DNA from 2 places in the Halomonas saccharevitans genome. Region 1 is predicted to be linked to the other one. Evidence: predicted binding sites of a transcription regulator. Region 1 holds the regulator's gene; the other holds the start of a gene.

Region 1 (6,966 bases):
TCAGGCACCCCGTAATCAGGCGTACGTTCGCCTTCCAGTAAGCAGCGGCATTAGACTTGTCGTCTGCCATAGTGTTGCTCTCCACTTGTTGTTGAGATTGGAAAGTTGCCCGGAGCGTTTGCATCACTCATCAGGACAGTCGTGCCGACGGAACAGCCTCGATGGCGGAGTCTGAGCTGGCCTGTCATCGGGTGGCCCGCGGCCGGTCGTGGTGAAGTGTCGACGCGGGAATGCCCTGTATGGCTCATTCCCAAGTCTGGGCAGCAAACGCCGAAAATAAATCCCAGACTTTCGTATCATGATGAAAAATCGGCACAGGGTGTTTTTGTTAATTGTCTTGTAATCAAGTGTTTACGTTATTATTTAGAAGGCGTTTTTATTCTCTTCGGGGCGTGCATAGGACGATGGTATAGCCTCGAAATGCCACCGGGTCGAGGGGTGTCGAAGGGCAGTGTTTGACGATGGTCTAAGACGACCAGGTTAGGACGATTGTCTAGGTCTTTATACCGCACCGACTTTGCTATCTTAAAGGCTTGCTGGACGCCGAGTGCACCGAGGTCAGCGGGGTGGTGAACGCCGCGCAACGAGGACAGCCCCATGGTCGATGTAGAACTTTCCCATCCCCCCTTCACCTTCCTCGACGAGGAAGGCCGCGAGCGCGTTCGCCGCAGCATCGACCTGGCCTATTTCGACCGCGAGGAAATCATTCTCGATGCCGGCCAGGCTGGGGAATATCTCTTTCTGATTCACAAGGGCGAGGTCGCCGAGCTGGACCCGACCCTGCCCGGCGCTCAGTCGCATATCGGTCACTACACGGCCGGCGACCTGTTCGGCGCCATCAGCATCCTCAACGGCAAGAGCCGCTATCGCTTCCGGGCCGAACAAGAGAGCCTCTGCTACCTGCTGCCCAAGGGGGGTTTCAAGCAGCTCTGTACGGCCTATCCGGCCTTCGCCGAGTTCTTCCGCCAGCGCCTGGCCCAGAAGACACGCCTGCTCACCGAGCGCCGCGCCGAGGGCGGCGTCACCATGGCGGGCTTCATGCTGGCTCGCGTCAGCGAGTGCATGCGTTCCCCCCTGCTGGTGGCGGCCAGCACCAGCCTGGCCGAGGCGGTACATACCCTGAATGACAGCCACGCCGACAGCCTGCTGGTCGAGGGCGAGCAGGGGCCGGGCATGGTCACCAAGACCGACCTGCTCAACGCCCTGGTGCTCGAGGGCCTGACCCAGCAGAGCCCGGTGCAGGACGTGGCGCACTTCGCGCTGATCACGGCGACGCCCGAGCAGTACCTGTTCGAGGTGCTGGTCCAGATGACCCGCTGCAAGGTGGAGCGCGTCGTGGTCATGGAAGGCGACCGGCCCTGCGGCGTGGTCGAGCTGACCGATGTGCTCAGCTACTTCTCCAGCCGCAGCTACGTGGTGAGCCTGCAGGTGGAGCAGGCGGACAGCCTCGAGGCGCTGTCCGCCGCCAGCCGTCGCACGCCGGAGCTGGTCAAGGCGCTGATGGCCCAGGGCGTCAAGCTGCGCTTCGCCATGGGGCTGTTGGCGGCGCTCAACGGGCGCATCATGAACAAGGCCTGGGGATTTCTGATCGACGAGCAGTATCACTCGGAGAGCTGTCTGATCGTGATGGGCAGCGAAGGGCGTGGCGAACAGATCCTCAAGACCGACCAGGACAACGGCCTGATAGTGGCCGACGAACTCGACTGGCCCGACTGCCAGGCGCAGATGCAGCGCCTCACCGAGACGCTGATCGAGTTGGGCTACCCGCCCTGCCCCGGCGACATCATGGTCTCCAACCCCGAGTGGGTGGGCACCGAGAGCCAGTGGCGCGAGCGCATCGCGCAGTGGGCGGCGAAGCGCGACGGCGAGAGCCTCATGCGCCTGGCGATCATGCTCGACGCCCATGCGGTGGCCGGCAACGCCTCGCTGCTCGAGCGGCTGCGCGAGGAGCTCTTCGAGCGCTGCAGCCGCGACGAGATCCTGCTCTCCTACTTCGCCCGCACCGCGCTGCGTTTCTCCACGCCGCTGACGCTGTTCGGGTCGCTGAAGAAGCCTCAGCACGGAGTGGACATCAAGAAGGGCGGCATCTTCCCCATCGTCCACGGGGTACGCACCCTGGCACTCGAGCGGCGCATCACCGCGACCTCCACCCTGGAGCGGCTGGGCGCGCTGGTTGCCGACGGCCGGCTGGAGGAGCGTTTCGCCGAGGACCTGGGCGAGGCCCTGTCGCTGTTCACCGAGCTGAGGCTTCGCCAGCAGCTCGAGCGCCTCGATGACCCTGAAGGCAAGGGCGAGGCGCCCGACCGGGTGGTGGTGCAGGAGCTCTCCTCCCTGGAGCGGGACCTGCTCCGCGAGGCCCTGCACATCGTCAAGGAATTCAAGCAGCGGCTGTCGCACCGTTTCCACCTCGAGTACTCCTGACGCACCACGCGTCTCGACGCTGCTCGATCCACTCAACAACAGGAGGTGGCCTGATGCTAAGGGCCCTGCGCCGCGCCGCGGATCGACGCCGTCAGATCGACGGCGATCACGGCTGGCTCTTCGCGCCCTATACCGGCGAGGAGCTGGTCGCCATCGACTGCGTGACCACCGGCCCCGACCCGCGTCGGGCCGAGCTTTTGTCGCTGGCGGCGGTGCGCCTGTGCGGGGATCGCGTCCTGACCAGCGACTCCCTCGACCTGCGGCTGGCGTGTCCCTCCAGCCTCGGTGGCGATTCGATCCGCCGGCACGGCCTGCGCGGCATCGACCTGGCGGAGGGGGCCGGCATCGACGAGGCGCTGGCACAGTTCCTGGACTTTGTCGGCAATCGCCCGCTGATCGGCTGGCGCCTGGACGACGACCTGACGCTGCTCAACCGCTACCTTCGGCCGCGCTTCGGGTTCGACCTGCCCAACGCCTGCATCGACGTGGCTCAGGCCTACTATCGCCGGCTGCGTCGCAGCCATCCCGAACTCGTTACCCGGCCGCGCTTCGAGCAGGTGGCCGAGCGCCTGGGGGTGCCGGTGATGGGGCGGCACACGGCGCTCGGTGACGCCGTGACCACGGCGCTGATCCACCTGCGCCTGACCCGCAGCCCGCCCGAGATTGAACGTTTCTGCTGATCGCCGCGTGTCTATTGATCGCTTCGATACGGGCGGCCCCGCGTCGCCTGTCGGCGGCGAGAATGGTAGGATAGCGCCCGCCATTTTCCAGCCGCCCAGGCAGCGCCGATACCATGCCAGACGCCCTGATGTTCGATCCCCGCGACACCGCCCCGCGGCCCGTCGCCGACCCCGCGACGCCTCCCTACGAGCTCGACGCCTCGGAAAAGCGCGCCTTCAACAAGCTGCAGAAGCGGCTGCGTCGCCAGGTGGGCAACGCCATCATCGATTACGGGATGATTCATGAGGGAGACCGGGTGATGGTCTGCCTCTCCGGCGGCAAGGACAGCTACACCCTGCTGGAGATCCTGCGCAACCTGCAGCGCAACGCGCCGGTGAACTTCTCCCTGGTGGCGGTCAACCTGGACCAGAAGCAGCCCGGCTTCCCCGAGCACGTGCTTCCCGAGTACCTGGACAGGCTCGACGTCGAGTACCACATCCTCGAGCGCGATACCTACTCGGTGGTCAAGGAGAAAACGCCCGAGGGCAAGACCACCTGCGCGCTCTGCTCGCGGCTGCGGCGCGGCTCGCTTTACGGCTTCGCCGAGGAGATCGGTGCCACCAAGGTGGCGCTGGGCCACCATCGCGAGGATATCCTCGAGACGCTGTTTCTCAACATGTTCTTCGGCGGCAGCCTCAAGGCGATGCCGCCCAAGCTGCTCTCCGACGACGGCCGCAACATGGTCATTCGTCCGCTCGCCTACTGCCGGGAGGCCGACATCGCCGAGTTCGCCCGGCGCATGGAATTCCCGATCATTCCCTGCAACCTCTGCGGCTCCCAGCCGAACCTGCAGCGCCAGGTGGTCAAGGAGATGCTGGCCGAGTGGGAGGCGTCGCATCCGGGGCGGCTCGAGAGCATGTTCAAGGCGGTCACCAACGTGGCGCCCTCCCAGCTGGCCGACCGCGAGCTCTTCGATTTCGCGGGCCTCGAGGAGAAGCAGGCGCGCCTCAATGCCGACCGCATCGCGCTGCACAACGAGCTCTGAGCGGCCAATCTGATAGCGCCGAGCGGCTCACTGAAGGGCGGCAGTCTTAAAACAAGGAACCCCATCGGAGACGAGCTCCGATGGGGTTCCTTGTTAGTGACTGATTCGTAGCGGCTTGGTCAACCTGCTGCTTGGCGCTGCTAGCGGCAGCCTTCCTGTTCGGCCACCTCGATCAGCGATTCCAGGTCGAGGATGTTCACTTCGCGGCCGGACACGGCCACCAGGCCCTGGGACTGGAAGCGACTCAGGATGCGGCTGACGGTCTCCACCGCGAGCCCCAGGTAGTTGCCGATGTCGGCCCGCGACATGGACAGCCGGAAGCTGTAGGGCGAGTAGCCACGCCGCCGGAAGCGGTCGGAGAGGCTGGTGAAGAAGGTCGCCAGGCGCTGGTCGGCGGTCTTGCGCGACAGCAGGCGCATCATGCGGCGATCGTCACGCATCTCCTTGCTCATGCTGCGGTAGAGCTGGCCGCGCAGCTCCGGCAGGGATTCGGAGAGGGCGTCGAGGCGATCGAAGGGGATCTCGCAGACCGTGGTGGTCTCAAGGGCCACCACCGTGCCTGGATAGCGCTCCTCGTCGATGCCGTCGAGGCCCACCAGTTCGCTGGGCAGGTAGAAGTTGGTCAGCTGGTCCTCGCCGCTGCCCTCGGTGGTCACCTGCTTGAGGCTGCCCGAGCGCACCGCGAAGACGCTGGTGAAGTGAGTGCCCTGGCGGAACAGTGCCTCGCCCTTCTTCAACGGCGGTCGGCGGCGGATGATGGCCTCAAACTGATCCATGTCCTGCACTTCGAGCGCCAGCGGCAGGCAGAGCGAGCTCAGGCTGCAGGTCTGGCAGCGAGTCTCGTTCAGCAGTGCGCGGCGCCTGCCGGTTGCGGGGTCGGGCATGCTCTCCTCCATGGATGATGGCTCAGTGCTCATTATGGGGGATAGTCGCCCACCGGCAAAGCACCGCTTAACACCTCGTCGCTGAACTTGGCATTCGGGGCGTGGCATTCAGGGCCTGGCATTCAGGACGCGGCGGGGTAGGCGTCGAAGGCCGCCGCCAGCTGACGGATCAGCAGGCGACCGGTGGGCGTCACGCGCCACTGTGCGCCCCGGCACGCGATCAGGCCCTGCGACTCGGCGCGGGCCAGGCGCGCCAGCGGTCCGGCGAGATGGGCCTCGGCGTCCAGGCCGAAGGCCGCGCCGAGCTCCGCCAGGTCGAGATGGAGATCGCACATCAGCCTCTCGATGGCAGCGCTTCGCAGCCGATCGTCCAGGCTCAGCCGATGGCCGACGGCGGTGGGCAGCTCCCCCCGCTCGAGGGCGGCCTCGTAGTCCTCAAGCTTCTGCGGGTTGCGAACGTGCAGGTCCTCCAGGCGGGAGACGGCCGTGACGCCCAGGCCCACCAGGTCGTGGCGGTCTCGCCCGGTCACGAGGGCCCTGGCCAGGCGGTCGTCGCCGCGCACGAAGCGGTCGTGGCCGAGATGCACGTAGCCCGCGGCGGCGAGCCGCTCGATGGCCGCCTGCAGCATTCCCTGGACCTCCAGCGGGGCGGGCAGGTCCTCGGGGCGGATCTGGCGCTGGTGGGGAAAGCGCTCGGGGTGGTGCTGGTACTGAAACAGCGACAGCCGCGACGGTGCCATGGCGATGACCTGATCGAGCGTGGCGACGAAGCCGCCAAGGGTCTGGCGGGGCAGGCCGAGAATCAGGTTCAGGTTCACGGAGTTGAAGCCCAGCCGGTCCGCCTCGTCGAGCAGCTGTTCGGTCAGGCCGCGGCCCTGCTGGCGATTGATCGCCCGCTGGACCTCGGGATCCAGGTCGAGCACCTCGAGGCTCAGTCGGTTGAAGCCCAGGGCCTCGAGATGACGCAGGGTGAAGACGTCGGCCTCCCGGGGGTCGATCTCGATGAGGTACTCCCGGTCGCGATCGCCGGCCAGCCGGAAGCGGGCATCCAGCCGATCGATCAGGTCGCCCATCTGGTTCAGGGTCAGGAAGGTCGGCGTACCGCCGCCCCACTGCAGGGAGCGGACCTCCCGGCGAGCGTCCAGATGGCGACTGGTCAGCACCATCTCGCGGTCGAGTCGAGTGAGATAGGCCTCGGTCAGTCGGGTGTCCGAGGTGGTGACCGGCCGACGGGTGCAGTGGTAGCAGGCCTGCTGGCAGAAGGGCAGATGCACGTAGAGCGACAGCGGACGCGCCGCGGCGTTGCTGTGCTCGAGTGCCTGGCGGTAGTCCTCGGCGCCAATGCCGTCGCCCATCGCCTGGGGCGTGGGGTAGAAGCCATAGGCGGGAGCCGGCGAAGCCGCCGCGAAGGGGGCGTCGCTAGCGGGTGCGGTTGACGCGCGAGGGGGCATGGTCGGCCCTCCGGAGGGAAACATGCCTTTATGCTAGCGAGGCGCCAGTTTTGCCGCGTTGAGCTGCGTCAAGCGAAGCCGCGATCGGCGGAGTCGTCAGTGCATCGTCGCCCCGGGCAGCAGCGTCCACAGCTGCCAGAGGGCGAAGGCGATGATCGACAGCGCGGACAGCGTGCGGGTGGCCGGATGGCGAATCAGGGCGCCGAGCTGGCGCGCGGCGAGGCCGGTGGCCAGCAGGGCCGGCAGGGTGCCGAGGCCGAAGGCGCCCATCAGGGTCGCGCCCCGCCAGGGATCGGCGATGGCCAGGCTCCAGGCGAGCATCGAGTAGACCAGGCCGCACGGCAGCCAGCCCCAGACGGCGCCCAGGGCGAACGCCTGGGGCACCCGGACCACCGGCATCAGCCGCCGCCCCACGGGCTCGAGGTGGCGCCACAGGCGCCTGCCGACCGCTTCGACCTTGAGTAGCCCCTTCCACCAGTCGGCGATGTAAAGCGCCATCAGGATC
Region 2 (6,966 bases), on a different contig from region 1:
TGGGCGCGCCGCCGCGAGATCACGGCGTTCAATGCCCAAAGCCCGATCATCAAGAAGGGCCTGGCGCTGACGCCGGTGAAGTTCGGCATCTCCTTCACCGTTCAGCACTTGAACCAGGCCGGGGCGCTGCTGCTCGTCTATACCGACGGCAGCGTGATGATCAATCACGGCGGCACCGAGATGGGCCAGGGCCTGCACACCAAGGTCTGCCAGGTGGTGGCCCGGGAGCTAGGGCTCGATCTGGAGCGGGTGCGCATCAGCGCCACCCGCACCGACAAGGTGCCCAACACCTCGCCCACCGCCGCCTCCAGCGGCGCCGACCTGAACGGCCAGGCCGCCCGGGACGCCGCCGCCAAGCTGCGCGAGCGGCTGTTCGACTTCGCCGCCACCCACTTCGATCGCGACGCCGGCGGGCTCGACCGCGAGGCCATGCGCCTGGAAGACGGTCACTTGGTGGCCGGCATCGGCGAGGCCGAGCGGCGCATTCCCTGGGGCGAGCTGGTCCAGGCGGCCTACATGGGCCGGGTCTCGCTCTCCGAGAAGGGCTTCTACGCCACCCCGCTGATCCACTACGACCGCGCCACCGGCCGCGGCCGTCCCTTCTACTACTACGCCTATGGCGCCGCGGTGGCCGAGGTGGAGGTGGATACCCTCTCCGGCGAGTACCGGGTCAGCCGCGCCGACATCCTCCACGACGTTGGTGACTCCCTGAACCCGGCCATCGATATCGGCCAGATCGAGGGCGCCTTCATCCAGGGCATGGGCTGGCTGACCAGCGAGGAACTGGTCTGGAACGACGCCGGCCGACTGGTCACCGACGGCCCGGCCACCTACAAGATCCCGGCTTTCGGCGACCTGCCGCCGACCTTCAACGTCGACCTGCTGCAGGGTCATCCCAACTCCCAGGCCAGCATCTACCGCTCCAAGGCCGTGGGCGAGCCGCCCTTCATGCTGGCCATCTCGGTGTGGTCGGCGCTGCGCGATGCCCTGGCGAGCCTCGCCGACTATCGCATCAGCCCGGCCCTCGACACCCCGGCCACCCCGGAGCGGGTGCTGATGGCCGCCGAGGCGCTGCGCGCCCGCCACAAGGCACGGCCAGTGGACCAGGAGGAGCCCGCATGAGCGCCGCGGATATCCGGCCCGAGCCCTGGCACGCTGCCCTGCACCGCCTGCAGCGCGAGGGGCTGCCCCACGTGCTGGCAACCCAGGTCACCAGCGCCGGCTCGACCCCCCGGGAGCCCGGCGCGCGCATGGTGATCACCGCCGAGGCGGTATATGACACCCTGGGCGGCGGCACCTTCGAGTGGCAGACCATCGAAGCCGCCCGTCGGCGCCTGGCGGGCGTCGATGGCAGCGCCGAGGGCCGGGGCGATGGCAGAACCGAGGCCGGCATGAGCCTGGAGGCCTTCTCCCTGGGCGGGCGCAGCGGCCAGTGCTGCGGCGGCTTCGTCAACGTGCTGCTCGAGGTCTTCCCGGGCAGCCCCGCGACGCTCGCCATCTTCGGCGCCGGCCACGTGGGCCAGGCGCTGGTGCGCCTGGCCGCCCCGCTGCCGTGGCGGGTGCTGTGGCACGATAGCCGCGCGGACGCCTTCCCCGACTGGGCCGCCGGCGAGCCGAGGCTCGAGTGTCGCCAGGCGCCAGACCCCGCCGCGGCCGTGGCCGCCCTGCCAGCCGGCGCCCACGCCCTGGTGCTGACCCACGATCACGCCGAGGACCGCGCCCTGGTGGACGCCCTGCTCGCCCGCGGCGACACGGGCTCGCTGGGGCTGATCGGCTCGCGCAGCAAGTGGGCGAGCTTTCGTCGCCGGGTGGGCGAGGCCGGCCACGACGAGGCGGCGCTGGCCACGGTCCGCTGCCCCATCGGCACGGCGGCCGGCGGCACGGGCGGCGACAAGACGCCCTACGCCATCGCCCTGGCCGCCATCGCCGAGCTGCTGCCCTTGATGGCCGGCGAGGAGCGCCCCGACCGGCGCGGCCTCGACCCGGCCGAACTGCGCGGCGCCCTGAGCGATACCCTTCGCGACGAACCAAACGCGACGGCCTGACGCCGACCGTCACGCCCCCTGTCACGACCCCCGAGACGAGCCCCGACGACATGAGCCTCGATGTGATGACCCCTGATACCGCGCGCGTGCTGCGCGCCGACCTGCTGAGCTTCGACACCGACCCCGGCGAGGGCGATACGCCCGCCGCGGGGAGCGTGCGCCATATCGAGGATGGCGCCCTGTGGATCGAGAACGGCCGCATCCGCGCGCTGGACGCCTGGGCGCGGCTGGCCCCCGACCTGCCCGAGGGCATCGAGGTCGTCGATCATCGCGGCAAGCTGATCGTGCCCGGCTTCATCGACAGCCACGTGCACTACGTGCAGCTGGAGATCATGGCCTCCTGGGGCCGCCAGCTGCTCGATTGGCTGAACGACTACACCTTCCCCGAGGAGTGTCGCTTCGCCGTTGCCGAGCACGCCCGGGCCCAGTCGGGGGCCTTTCTCGACGAGATGCTGCGGGTCGGCACCACCACCGCCCAGGTGTTCTGCTCGAGCCACCCCGGCTCGGTGGACGCCTTCTTCACCGAGTGTCGCGAGCGCGGCCTGCGCATGCTCGCCGGCAAGGTGCTGATGGATCGCCACGCGCCCGAGGCGCTGTGCGACGACACCCGGGGCGGCATCCGCGACAGCGAGCGGCTGATCGCCGACTGGCACGGCCGGGACCGGCTCGGCTACAGCCTGACGCCGCGCTTCGCGCCCACCTCCACCCGGGCGCAGCTCGATGCCACCGGGGGGCTTCTGCGCACCGACCCGAGCCTGTGGCTACAGACGCACCTCGCCGAGAACACCGGCGAGCTCGACTGGGTGGCCGAGCTCTTCCCCGAGAGCCGCGACTACCTCGAGGTCTACGAGCAGTCGGGGCTCGTCGGCCCCCGCAGCACCTTCGCCCACGGCATCCATCTCGACCAGGAGATGCGCGGTCGACTGGCGGCGCGGGGCGCCAACCTGGCCTTCTGCCCGAGCTCGAACATGTTCCTGGGCAGCGGCCTGTTCGACCGCCTCGCCGCCCGGGAGGCCGGCCTTGCCATCAGCTATGCCAGCGATGTCGGCGGCGGCACCGACCTCTCGGGCCTGGCCACCCTCAAGACCGCCTATCAGGTCGGCCAGCTGCGCGGCCAGCCGCTCACCGCCTGGCAGGGCTTCTACGGGCTGACGCTCGGCAACGCCCGGGCGCTCTCCCTGGACGACCACATCGGCAGGCTCGCCCCGGGCATGGAGGCGGACCTCGTGGTGCTCGACCCCGCCGCGACCCCGCTGATGGCTAGGCGCACGGCCAGAAGCCAGAGTCTCGCCGAGACGCTCTTCGCGCTGATGATGCTCGGCGACGACCGCACGGTGGCCGAGACCTGGAGCGGCGGGCGCCGAGCACATCGCCGCGACGCGCCTTAGCGACGCGCCCTTTGGCCGCCCCCGATCGACGCCTGACTTGATGCAGGTCAATCATCCCTTTATCCGACCGCGGCGGCGGTTGATTCGCCGCGGGACTCGAGCGTTACTAGCTACATTAGTGCAATCCATTTTTGGCGTGCCCGAGTCACCAACGGAAGGGAATTTCTCATGCGCAAGCGCCTGCTGGTCAGCGCCATCGCTCTTGGCTCCACGCTCGGCCTCGTCGGCACCGCCCTCGCCGACGACGGCCTCGCCGACTACCGCGATCGCTTCGAGCCGCTGCCTCACCTGCCGAGCATTCCGGCCGACAACTCTCTTACCAAGGAGAAGGTCAGGCTCGGCAACATGCTGTTCTTCGAGCCGCGCATCTCCGCCAGCGGCGTGATCAGCTGCGCCACCTGCCATAATCCGGCGCTGGGCTGGAGCGACCGCATTCCTCGCGCCACCGGCCACGATGGCCAGATCGGCAAGCGCAATACGCCCACGGTGCTCAACGCCGGTTTCCTGGAGTCGCAGTTCTGGGACGGGCGCGAGCCCGACCTGGAAAGCCAGGCCCTGGGCCCGATCCAGGCCGATGTAGAGATGGCCATGGACCTGGAGGGTGCGCTCTCTCGCCTGGAGGGCTTCGAGCTCTACCAGCGTCGCTTCGCCGAGGCCTTCCCGGGCGACCCCGCGCCGATCAGCGCGGATCATCTCGCCGAGGCCCTGGCCAGCTTCCAGCGCACGCTCAACACGCCGGACTCGCCCTTCGACCGCTATCTGCGAGGCGATCTCGAGGCCCTGAGCGAACAGCAGAAAGCCGGCATGGTGGCCTTCGTGGACAGCGGCTGCATCGCCTGCCATCGCGGCGCGAATCTCTCCGACAGCCAGTTCCACCGCATCCAGGTGCCGGGCTCCACCGACGTGGGGCGCTTCGACGTCACCGGCGAGGAGAGCGATCGCCATCGCTTCCGCACCCCGACCCTGCGCAACGTGGCGGTGACCTATCCGTACATGAACAACGGCGCCACCGAGACCCTCGAGGAGGCCGTGGCCATCATGGGCCAGGAGATGCTCGGCCGAGATTTCGAGCAGGCCACCATCGACGACATCACCGCCTTCCTGCACAGCCTGACCGGCGAGATGCCTGACATCGAGGTGCCCGCCCTGCCCTGATCCCGATGGGCCGACACGCAAAACCCCGGCGAGGCCGGGGTTTTGCGTTAGCGACAGGCAGGGACGTCAGGTCGTGACAGAGTACCGAATACAGGGTGTCGACGACGTAGTGCCGTCAGCTCACCTCGGCCAGCCGCCGCCGCAGCTCCTGGCGGCGCTCGTCGCTCATGAAGGCGGCCTCGAGGGCATTGCCGGCGAGCCCCGCGAAGACCTCCTTCGACCAGCCGAAGGCCTCGTGGCAGGCCTCGAAATTGGGCAACATGCCGCCGCCGAAGTAGGCGGGGTCGTCGGAGTTCAGCGTCAGCGTCAGGCCCGCCTCGAGCAGCTGCGGCAAGGGGTGGTCGGCCATGCGCTCGACCACCCGCAGGCGCACGTTGGAGAGCGGGCAGACGGTGAGCACGACCTGCTCGTCGCGCAGCCGGGCCACCAGCGCGGGGTCCTCCAGGCAGCGCACGCCGTGATCGATGCGACAGACGTCCAGCAGGTCCAGCGCCTCGCGGATGTAGGCGGGCGGTCCCTCCTCCCCGGCATGGGCCACGCGGGGAATGCCGAGCTCGCGGGCGAAGCGGAAGACTTCGGTAAACTTCGCCGGCGGATTGCCCTGCTCGGCGCTGTCCAGACCCACGGCGTCGAGCATCTCCCAATAGGGAGCGGCGCTCTCCATCACCGCCATGGCCTCTTCGGCCGGACGGTCGCGCAGGAAGGCCATGATCATCGCGCTGGACATGCCGAGCTCGCGCCAGGCCTCACGGCGCGCCAGGGAGAGCCCCTCCATCACCACCGGCAGCTCGATGCCCCGCGCCAGATGCGCCTGGGGATCGAAGTGCATCTCCACGTGCACGACGCCCTCGGCGCTGGCCCGGCGAAAGTAGTCCATGGCGAGATCATGGAAGTCCTCGGCAGTACGCAGCACGCTCATTCCCTGGTAGTAGAGATCGAGGAAGGACTGCAGATCGGCGAAATCATAGGCCTCGCGAACCTCCTCCACCGAGGCATAGGGCAGGCGGATCCCGTTGCGCTCGGCCAGGGAGAACATCAGTTCGGGCTCCAGCGAGCCCTCGATGTGCAGGTGGAGTTCGGCCTTGGGCAGGCGCCTGAGGAAGTCACGCATGGCACACCTCATGGAAAATGATCGGTCCTATCCTGAAACATCCTGACCATCCGTGCAAAGCGCACCTTCACGCAGGGTCAGGCGCTGATCGATGCCCGGCGGATCGACGGCCTCGCCGAGCTGGTGCACCAGGTAGATGACGCTGCGACCGGCAAGCCACCCGTCGAGACGGGCGGCCAGGCGTGCCGCGGTGGGCGCATCGAGCCCGGCGAAGGGTTCGTCGAGGATCACCAGGTCCGGCTCCCGAAGCAGCAGACGGGCGAGGCCGACGCGTCGAGCCTGACCGCCGGAGAGCCGTCGTCCGCCCTCGCCCACCCGGGTCTCGAGCCCCTCGGGCAACGCGTCCGCCCAGCCGGCGAGCTCGACCATCGACAGCACCCGCCACAGCCGCGCCTCGTCCGCCTCGGAGTCGCCCAGGCGCAGGTTGGCGGCCAGGCTATCGTCGAACAGCTCCACCTGCTGGGTGAGGCAGGCCACCCGCTGGCGCAGCGTCGCCTCGTCGATCGCCTCCACGGGAACGCCGCCGAGAGTGATTCGCCCGGCGCTCGGCGCGAGCTGGCGCGTGAGCAGCTGTGCCACGCTGGACTTGCCGGCCCCGGAGGCGCCGCACAGCGCCAGTCGCTGGCCCGCCGGCAGCGAGAGGTCCAGCGCAGTGAGCGCCGGCTGCAGGGCGCCCGGATAGTGCAGGTCGACCGCATCGAGGGTCACATCGAGAGGCCCAGGGTGCGGCGCCTGTCCCGCGGCGCTCGTCTCGCACGAGACGGCGGCGCTCGGGCAACGAGCGGCCTCCAGGGCGTTGAGGCGCTCGGCGGCGGCCCGGGTCGCGCCCAGCCGAGTGAAGGCCATGGGCAGCGCGGCCAGCGCCTCGTTCAGCGCCATCACCGCCAGCGGCATCAGCACCATCACCGGGCCTGAGAGCGCCCCGGCCTGCCAGGCCAGGGCCGCCAGCACCAGCACCGCGAGCCAGGTGGCGCCGACGGCGAGTCCCGCAAGGGCCGAGCCCAGGGCCGCGACCCGGGCCAGCCGCCACTGATCGACCTGCAGGCGACGCTCGATCGCCTCAAGCCGCGCGCGGTGGGTGGCCAGGCTGCCGTAGGCCTCGAGCTCGGCGAGCCCCCGCAGGTGCTCGAGCATCCGGCCACGCAGCGCCTCCAGCGCCTCGACCTGACCGCGGCTCGCGGCCATGCCGCGCCGGGCCTGGCCCAGGGTGAGCCACAGCCAGGCCGACAGCAGCAGCGCGAGCGCGACAAGGCCGGCCCGGGGCAGC

The links. The regulator FNR, encoded in region 1, switches genes on or off when oxygen is low (the NO sensors DNR and NnrR bind a similar motif). The targets are predictions, from matches to a motif close to TTGATNTANATCAA.
Region 2: a site for FNR is predicted at 3,471-3,484, ahead of RSO68_RS00905 (cytochrome-c peroxidase). Genes of this name have one in related genera too.

What each region holds. Positions count from the first base shown of each region.
Region 1 covers NZ_JAVXUR010000004.1:320,362-327,327, forward strand. The annotation lists gene RSO68_RS11920 (DUF4212 domain-containing protein) at 1-70, opposite strand, end outside; gene RSO68_RS11925 (DUF294 nucleotidyltransferase-like domain-containing protein) at 598-2,421, shown strand; gene RSO68_RS11930 (3'-5' exonuclease) at 2,475-3,101, shown strand; gene ttcA (tRNA 2-thiocytidine(32) synthetase TtcA) at 3,215-4,126, shown strand; gene fnr (fumarate/nitrate reduction transcriptional regulator Fnr) at 4,267-5,010, opposite strand; gene hemN (oxygen-independent coproporphyrinogen III oxidase) at 5,133-6,461, opposite strand; gene RSO68_RS11950 (sulfite exporter TauE/SafE family protein) at 6,558-6,966, opposite strand, start outside.
Region 2 covers NZ_JAVXUR010000001.1:196,254-203,219, reverse strand. The annotation lists gene xdhB (xanthine dehydrogenase molybdopterin binding subunit) at 1-1,122, shown strand, start outside; gene xdhC (xanthine dehydrogenase accessory protein XdhC) at 1,119-2,045, shown strand; gene guaD (guanine deaminase) at 2,096-3,433, shown strand; gene RSO68_RS00905 (cytochrome-c peroxidase) at 3,602-4,588, shown strand; gene RSO68_RS00900 (adenosine deaminase) at 4,704-5,699, opposite strand; gene cydC (thiol reductant ABC exporter subunit CydC) at 5,727-6,966, opposite strand, start outside.